DNA from 2 places in the Cronobacter condimenti 1330 genome. Region 2 is predicted to be linked to the other one. Evidence: predicted binding sites of a transcription regulator. Region 2 holds the regulator's gene; the other holds the start of a gene.
The links. Region 2 encodes Fur, which represses iron uptake genes when iron is present. Its sites were predicted from a motif close to ATAATAATGAGAACNACTATCAA; they were not measured.
Positions count from the first base shown of each region.

Region 1: a site for Fur is predicted at 1,983-2,005, ahead of exbB (tol-pal system-associated acyl-CoA thioesterase). Genes of this name have one in related genera too.

Region 1 covers NZ_CP012264.1:3,712,845-3,717,271, forward strand. The annotation lists gene AFK62_RS17000 (SDR family oxidoreductase) at 1-684, shown strand, start outside; gene exbD (TonB system transport protein ExbD) at 756-1,181, opposite strand; gene exbB (tol-pal system-associated acyl-CoA thioesterase) at 1,188-1,922, opposite strand; gene metC (cystathionine beta-lyase) at 2,172-3,359, shown strand; gene yghB (DedA family general envelope maintenance protein YghB) at 3,478-4,131, shown strand; gene AFK62_RS17025 (AraC family transcriptional regulator) at 4,160-4,427, opposite strand, start outside.
Region 2 covers NZ_CP012264.1:1,305,203-1,309,629, forward strand. The annotation lists gene AFK62_RS05980 (beta-N-acetylhexosaminidase) at 1-1,484, shown strand, start outside; gene AFK62_RS05985 (helix-turn-helix domain-containing protein) at 1,546-2,157, opposite strand; gene fur (ferric iron uptake transcriptional regulator) at 2,467-2,919, opposite strand; gene fldA (flavodoxin FldA) at 3,210-3,740, opposite strand; gene ybfE (LexA regulated protein) at 3,902-4,183, opposite strand; gene ybfF (esterase) at 4,312-4,427, opposite strand, start outside.

The sequences.
Region 1 (4,427 bases), 1.9 Mb from region 2:
GCTTACGCGCGAGAAGGCGCCGATGTGGTGCTCAACTATCTGCCAGACGAGCAGCAGGACGCCGAAGAGGTCAAAGCCCTGATTGAAGAGGCAGGCCGTAAAGCGGTGCTGATCCCAGGCGACCTGACCGATGAGAAATTTGCCCGTGAACTGGTGCATCGCGCCATAGATGAGCTGGGCGGGCTTGATATTCTGGCGCTGGTAGCCGGTAAACAGACGGCAGTGGAACAGATTGCCGATTTGACCAGCGAACAGTTCCAGAAAACCTACGCGACTAACGTGTTCGCCCTCTTCTGGATAACCCAGGAGGCGCTGCCGCACCTGAAACCGGGCGCGAGCATCATTACCACGTCGTCTATTCAGGCCTACCAGCCAAGCCCGCATCTGCTGGATTATGCCTCAACGAAGGCCGCTATCCTGAACTACAGCCGCGGCCTTGCGAAACAGGTAGCAGAGAAAGGGATTCGCGTGAATATCGTCGCTCCAGGCCCTATCTGGACACCGCTGCAGATTTGCGGGGGCCAGCCGCAGGAAAAAATCCCGCAGTTTGGCCAGCAGACGCCGCTTAAACGCGCCGGCCAGCCTGCCGAACTCGCGCCGATTTATGTCTACCTGGCAAGCCAGGAATCCAGTTACGTCACCGCCGAAGTGCACGGTGTAACCGGCGGCGAGCACCTGAGTTAATCCGCTCGCAGACGCCAATAAAAAAGCGCGGCCCAGGCCGCGCTTTTGCGTTTCTTGAGGAAGGCTAAACGTTACTTCGCCTTCGTGACTTCCTGGCCTACCAGTCCGATTTTCAGATAGCCCGCCTGATGCAGGGTATCCATTACGTTCATCATGGTTTCGTAGTCGACGGTTTTATCCGCGCGGAAGAAAATTGTCGTGTCTTTCTTGCCGCCGGTCTGCGCGTCGAGCGCGTTGACCATTGTTTCCCGCGTAACCGGATCGTTACCGATAAACATCGTTTTGTCGGCTTTAACGGACAGATACACCGGTTTTTCCGGGCGCGGTTGCGGCTGGCTTGATGACGCCGGCAGATTCACCTTGACGTCCACCGTCGCAAGCGGCGCGGCCACCATAAAGATAATCAGCAGCACCAGCATCACGTCGATAAACGGCGTGACGTTAATTTCGTGCATTTCGCCGTTATCATCGAGATTTTCATTAAGACGCATCGCCATAGGGCATTAACCTACACGCAGTTTTTGAGCAGCACGTACCGGCTGAGCCTGAGAGCTCGCCTCGAGATCCAGATCGCGGCTTTGCAGCAGCAGCACCTGGGCTGCGACATCGCCAAGCGTCGCTTTGTAGCTGCCGATGGCGCGTGCGAAGATGTTATAGATAACGACCGCCGGGATAGCGGCGATAAGACCAATGGCCGTCGCCAGCAGCGCTTCGGCGATCCCCGGCGCGACGACCGCAAGGTTAGTGGTCTGCGACTGGGCGATACCGATAAAGCTGTTCATAATGCCCCACACGGTGCCGAACAGGCCCACAAACGGCGAAATCGCGCCGATGGTAGCGAGATACCCGTTGCCGCGCCCCATGTGACGCCCTGCCGCCGCGACGCGACGCTCAAGTCGAAAACCGGTGCGCTCTTTAATGCCTTCGTTATCATCGCTGCCTGCTGAGAGTTCACGCTCGTTCTGCGCTTCATCAATCAGGCGCGCGCTCAGGCTTTTCGCCCCAAAACGCTCAGCCATGTTACGCGCGTCATCCAGCGTGCGGGCGCCCGCCAGCTCTTGCTGTTCGCGTTTCAGGCGGCGCTTGTGGCCTGCGAGCTCAACGCTTTTGCTAAAGAAAATCGCCCAGGTCACGACGGACGCCAGGATAAGGCCAATCATGACGATTTTCACCACGATGTCGGCATGCTGATACATGCCCCAGACGGAAAGATCCGTCTGCATCAAATTATTTCCCACTCTGCATCTCCAGGACGAAAGTCACAAAACTGCGCACAATGATATCAAAATGACATCGAATTGATAGTAGTTCTCATTAGTATTTACATGGTGCGCCAGCGCACATTTTTTTTCTTTGCGCTCAGACAGGAAAGCGACGCAGATGACGTTTTTTCATCTTTCGCCGCAAATGCAAAACAAGGCGAGGCGGCGCCTGTTTTCCGTGATAACGTTAGTTTAGACATCCAGACGTTCAGACAGGGGACTTTCATGACCGACAAACACATCGAGACGACGCTTATCCATGCCGGGCGCGCAAAACGTTACACCCTGGGGGCGGTGAATAGCGTGATTCAGCGAGCGTCATCGCTGGTGTTTGACAGCGTCGAGGCGAAAAAACAGGCCACCGCGGGGCGCGCGCAGGGCGAACTGTTTTATGGCCGCCGCGGCACGCTGACGCACTTTTCGTTGCAGGAAGCGATGTGCGAACTGGAAGGCGGCGCGGGCTGCGCGCTGTTCCCGTGCGGCGCTGCCGCAGTCGCCAATACCATTCTGGCGTTTGTTGAACAGGGCGACCATGTGCTGGTGACCCAAAACGCCTACGAGCCGACGCAGGATTTCTGTACCAAAATCCTCGCTAAACTCGGCGTGACAACCAGCTGGTTTGATCCGCTCGCGGGTGGTGATATCGCCCGGCATATCCAGCCTAATACCAAAGTCGTGTTCCTGGAGTCGCCCGGTTCGATAACGATGGAAGTCCATGATGTGCCGGCCATCGTGGCGGCAGTACGCCGCACCGCGCCGGACGCCATCATTATGATGGATAACACCTGGGCTGCGGGCATTCTGTTTAAAGCGCTCGATTTCGGCGTGGATATTTCTATTCAGGCAGGCACCAAATATCTGGTCGGGCATTCCGATGCCATGATAGGCACCGCGGTCGCGAATGCGCGCTGCTGGGACACGCTCCGTGAAAACGCTTATCTGATGGGCCAGATGGTTGATGCCGATACCGCGTATGTCACCAGCCGCGGCCTGCGAACGCTGGGTGTACGTCTGCGCGCGCATCACGACAGCGCGCTGCACGTGGCGCAGTGGCTGGCGGCGCATCCGCAGGTGGCGCGCGTTAACCATCCGGCGCTGCCCGGCAGTAAAGGCCATGAATTCTGGAAGCGTGATTTCACCGGCGCGAGCGGCCTCTTTTCTTTTATTCTTCATAAGCGCCTGAGCGACGCTGAGTATGCGCACTATCTGGATAACTTCACCCATTTCAGCATGGCGTATTCCTGGGGCGGCTACGAATCCCTGATCCTCGCTAATCAGCCCGAAGAGCTGGCAGCTATCCGCCCGGCGGGCGGCGTCGACTTTACCGGCACGCTGGTGCGCCTGCATATCGGGCTTGAAAATGTCGAAGATTTAATCGCCGATCTGGACGCAGGCTTTCGCCGAATCGCCTGAAGTGAAAAAAAACGCGATTATCCCAGGAAAAGAGAGGGTTTGTTGAACCTGTAATGCAGATGCGCGGTGGCATTTAAGTGTACAATAGACGCACTACCGCTGTTCCACAGGATCTCCCATGGCTGTTATCCAGGATATTATCGCTGCGCTCTGGCATCACGATTTTGCCGCGCTGGCGGACCCGCATGTCGTTGGCGTTGTCTGGTGCGTGATGTTTGCCACGCTGTTTTTAGAAAACGGTTTGCTGCCGGCGTCGTTTCTGCCGGGCGACAGCCTGTTGTTGCTGGCGGGCGCAATGATAGCGCAGGGCGTGATGGATTTTGTCCCGACGCTTGTGATCCTCACCTCAGCGGCGAGCCTCGGTTGCTGGCTGAGCTACGTACAGGGGCGATGGCTTGGCAATACGCGTATTGTGCGCGGCTGGCTTGCGCAATTGCCGGCGAAATACCACCATCGCGCGACGTGCATGTTTGACCGTCACGGGCTGCTGGCGCTGCTGACCGGGCGTTTTCTGGCGTTTGTGCGCACGCTGCTGCCGACGATGGCGGGCATCTCCGGGCTGTCTAACCGCCGCTTCCAAATCTTTAACTGGCTGAGCGCCCTGATTTGGGTAGGCGTGGTCACCGGCCTTGGCTATGCCATCAGTATGATCCCGTTCGTTAAACGCCATGAGGATCAGGTCATGACGTTTCTCATGATCCTGCCTATCGCGCTGCTGGTCATGGGCCTGCTCGGCGCCATCGTGGTGGTAGTGAAGAAAAAAACAAGCTGAATGACCTCGGGCGGAGCGCCAGCTCCGCTCACGCCATTGCGCGCATCCGCGCGGCGTCCTCTCCCGGTGTCACCCCGAAATAACGTTTGAACTCCCGACTAAACTGCGACGCGCTCTCATACCCTACCTGCATTGCCGCCGCGCTGGCTTTCATGCCGTTATGCAGCATCAATAACCGCGCCTGCTGCAACCGCCAGGTTTTCAGATATTGCAACGGAGAGGTGCTCGTCACCGCTTTAAAATTATGGTGAAACGCTGACACGCTCATGTTGGCTTCCGCCGCCAGTTGCTCCACC
Region 2 (4,427 bases):
CGAAGCGCTGCCACGATCTCAGTGAGAAAACCTGTCTGCTGCCGCAGCTTGGCTCGGGGCCGGATACAAGCAACAACGGCAGCGGCTATTTCACCCGCGCCGATTACATTGAGATAGTGAAATATGCCGCGGCACGCCAGATTGAGGTGATACCGGAAATGGATATGCCCGCGCATGCCCGCGCGGCGGTGATGGCGATGGAAGCGCGCTACGACCGTCTGTCGAAAGCCGGAAAGCTGCAGGAGGCGAACGCATACCGTCTCCTCGACCCCCAGGATACGTCAGTCACCACTGGCGTGCAGTATTACAACCGCACCGGTTATCTCAATCCGTGTCTCGATTCGTCGCGCCATTTTGTGGATAAAGTGATAGGGGAGATCCAGCAAATGCACAAAGAGGCCGGGCAGCCGCTCATGACATGGCATTTCGGCGGTGATGAAGCGAAAAACATCTATCTGGGTGCGGGGTATACCGACAAGACGAAACCGGAGGCCGGGAAGGGCGTTATCGACCAAAGCCGTCAGGACAAGCCGTGGGCGCGCTCCCCGGTCTGCCAAAAACGCGTGCAGGACGGTGTGGTTGCCGACGTGGAACATCTCTCCAGCTATTTTGCCATTGAGGTCAGTAAGCTTGTGAAAGCGCACGGCATCGACACCATGCAGGCATGGCAGGATGGCCTCAAGGATGCGAGAGGCGCCAGCGCCTTCGCCACCTCACAGGTCAACGTTAACTTCTGGGATACGCTCTACTGGGGCGGCTTTGATACGGTTAACGACTGGGCGAATAAAGGCTTTCGCGTCGTGGTCTCGAATCCGGATTATGTTTACCTCGATTTTCCAAATGAGGTTAATCCGGCGGAAAGTGGGTATTACTGGGGCACACGGTTTAGCGATGAGCGCAAAATTTTCAGTTTTGCGCCAGATAACCTGCCGCAAAACGCGGAAACGTCGGTCGATCGCGATGGCAGTGCGTTTAGCGCGAAGTCAGATAAGCCCTGGCCGGGCGCTTACGGACTTTCTGCGCAACTCTGGAGTGAGGTTGTACGCACGGATAAACAGATGGAATACATGATGTACCCACGCTTGCTGGCCGTGGCGGAGCGCGCCTGGCATCGGGCCGCCTGGGAGCAGGATTATCAGGCTGGCCGTGAATACAAAGGCGGTGAAACCCATCATGTTAATACCCGCGCGTTACATGACGACTGGACGCGCTTTGCGAACGTGGTGGGCCGCCGTGAACTGGCTAAGCTTGAAAAAGCTGGCGTGCAGTTTCGTTTACCAGTGCCAGGCGCGCGTATCAACACGGGCGTGCTTGAAATGAATACAAGTCTGCCAGGCGTGAGCGTTGAATATTCAACAGACAGTGGCGCGCGCTGGCAGCGTTATGACGCCGCACGACCGCCACACGTGGCAGGGCCGGTGCTCATACGTAGCGTCAGCGTTGATGGTAAGCGCTATAGCCGGACAGAACACGTACAGCCTTAACGGCACTATAATGACAACGCCAGCCCTCGGGCTGGCTTTTTCGTTTTAACGACACCAGGCGTTACAACACATCAGGCAAATGGTGAACGGCAACCAGTTTGCCTTTGCTTATCTCGATATTTTTCGCACCGCGCAGTTGCGACAGGGTTTTCATCACCATGCTGCGGGAAAGATTGGTTTTTTTCACAATATAGTCGGCCACGTTAATGCGGTTACGCATGAAATCGTCCATCGCCGCCAGACAATCAATATTGGCTTTAATCATGCTGTAGCTGTTTCTGCCGAGCATAATTTCTTCGCGGTAGCAAAGCATATTGATTATCCATGAGGACAAAATTAACAGATGTAACTGGCAGTGATGTTTTTCAATTTCCTGTAGGAAATAATCAAATGGGATTAACTGATAATGACATTCTGAATCAGCTTGTAATTTCGCGAATTGCGATTTACCTAAATTCCGCGCCAGCCCCAGAACTGAAGGGGCGCTACTTTTTTCCAGTAGCAGCCTGTCACTTTGGCGCATCAGAGAGAACTGACCACCGCGAATGATACAGATTTCCCCGTCCCGCAAGGGGATAAGCGTATTTTTCTCCGCCCGAGACCAGTTTCCGTAGCTATTAAAAATATCAGCAATGCGATAAATCTCAGCAAGAGGTTTAGAGGGTAAGACCATATTGGTTACCTTAGTTAAAATAAAATTATGTCGTTGCTGTATCTTAATGGATGCTTTTTTATTGCTGCAATAAGGGGCTGGATGGATAAAAGGAATTTGCAGGATAATCCGATAGCTAACTGATTGACCAGTAAAGATATTTATCTTTTCTGAATTTCTATTTAATAAAATATATGTGGTTTAATTGTGCATTGTACTCTGTATTAAAATACTGGCGCTGAGGATGTTTATCCAAAATAAGACATTTGTCTTTTCGGGCAATAAAAAAGCCGACAGGTGTCGGCTTGGATTCATGCGGTGTGACGAGAATTATTTCCCGCCGACCTCGTGGGCGTGTTCGTTCTCACGGCAGTCGCCATCCGCACAGTGACCATACAGATAGAGGCTGTGGTTAGTCAGACGGATGCCATGACGCGTCGCGATTTCACGCTGACGGGCTTCAATAGAGTCATCGCTAAATTCGATCACTTTGCCACAATCGAGGCAAATCAGGTGATCGTGATGATGCTGTTGCGTCAGCTCGAAAACGGATTTACCACCTTCGAAATTGTGACGGGTGACGATGCCGGCATCGTCGAACTGGTTAAGTACGCGATAGACCGTGGCAAGGCCAATCTCTTCACCCATGTCAATCAGACGCTTATAGAGGTCTTCCGCACTGACATGATGATTGACCGGTTCCTGCAGCACTTCGAGGATTTTTAATCGAGGAAGCGTGACTTTCAGGCCGGCCTTCTTTAATGCGGTATTGTTGTCAGTCATGCGGAATCTGTCCTGTTGCTTAACGACTCGCTCCAGCAGGGAGCGATACATCGGATACGCCGTAGATGAATGCGTCTCATTATAGAACTGACATGCCTAAATGAAAACCGCAAGCGTCCGGCAAAAAAGAGCTTAAAAATCGTGGACCCGCCAGCGTTTTTGGCATGGAAGGACTGATAATTAAGGAAGACATTGTACAGCTTAGTGAGGGAAAGTTAAAAATTTGTAGCAATTATTTTCATTGTTCTTATCTATCAACCGGCGCGAGCCACCGCCCGCGCCGTTTACCATCAGGCGTTGATGATTTCCTGCAGATGCAGCTCTTCGGAAACTTGCTTCACCCATTTTTCCACGCGTTCGGTGGTCATTTCCGGCTGACGATCTTCGTCAATGGCGAGGCCGACGAAATGGTCATCATCCGCGAGGCCTTTAGACGCTTCGAAGTGATACCCTGCAGTCGGCCAGTGGCCCACAATGGTTGCGCCGCGCGGTTCGATAATATCGCGAATGGTGCCCAGTGCGTCGCAGAAGTATTCTGCGTAATCTTCCTGATCGCCGCAGCCGAAAAGGGCGACCAGCTTACCGTTGAAATCAATTTCTTCGAGCGTCGGGAAAAAATCATCCCAGTCGCACTGCGCTTCGCCGTAGTACCAGGTCGGGATGCCAAGCAGAAGAATATCGAACGCTTCCAGATCCTCTTTGCTGCTTTTAGCAATGTCATGCACTTCAGCAACGTCTTTCCCGAGCTGTTTCTGGATAATTTTTGCGATATTTTCGGTATTGCCGGTGTCGCTGCCGAAAAAGATGCCTACGATTGCCATAAGAAGAATAACCTCTTGAATCTAAATGTGATGGTGCTGGCATAACGCCCACAGATAGGGCAATCATAGCAGAACAGAAGAAGGTGCGGAAACGGTATCAGGCGCCGGGTGCACACTCTGCTACATTGCCCCGTTCGTTGGGGGCATTTTCAGACCAGACCTTACTCCTGCAAGGCTTTCAGCTGAGCGAGGAGCATGGCTTCTATCAGCTCGCTGCGGCTGATATTGCGCGCCTGCGCCAGATGGTTCAGCGCATCCACGGCGTCAGCGTTCAGCTTTAGCTCCACGCGCTTAAGCCCGCGAACTTTGTCGCGCTTAAGCTGGTTGCGCTTATTGATGCGCAGCTGTTCGTCGCGCGACAGCGGGTTGGTTTTCGGTCTGCCCGGACGGCGTTCATCCGCGAAGAGATCGAGCGTTGTGCGGTCCGTTTGTTCTTTTGCCATGGTATGAGTATAGACAGGGGAAACAGGCTGCCGTGGCGGGGCCCGGCGGTATTTCAGCGCGCCATCATACATCAGGCAGCGAAGCGCGCCAACGCATCCGGCGCGCAACGGCACCGGTCGGTCTGTTTTTAATCAGTTTCCAGAAAACGACGGATAGCGCGTACCACCGCCTGCGGTTTTTCGGCATGAACCCAGTGACCGGCCCCCGCGATAACGTGCGCGCGGGCCTGCGGGAATTGCGCCA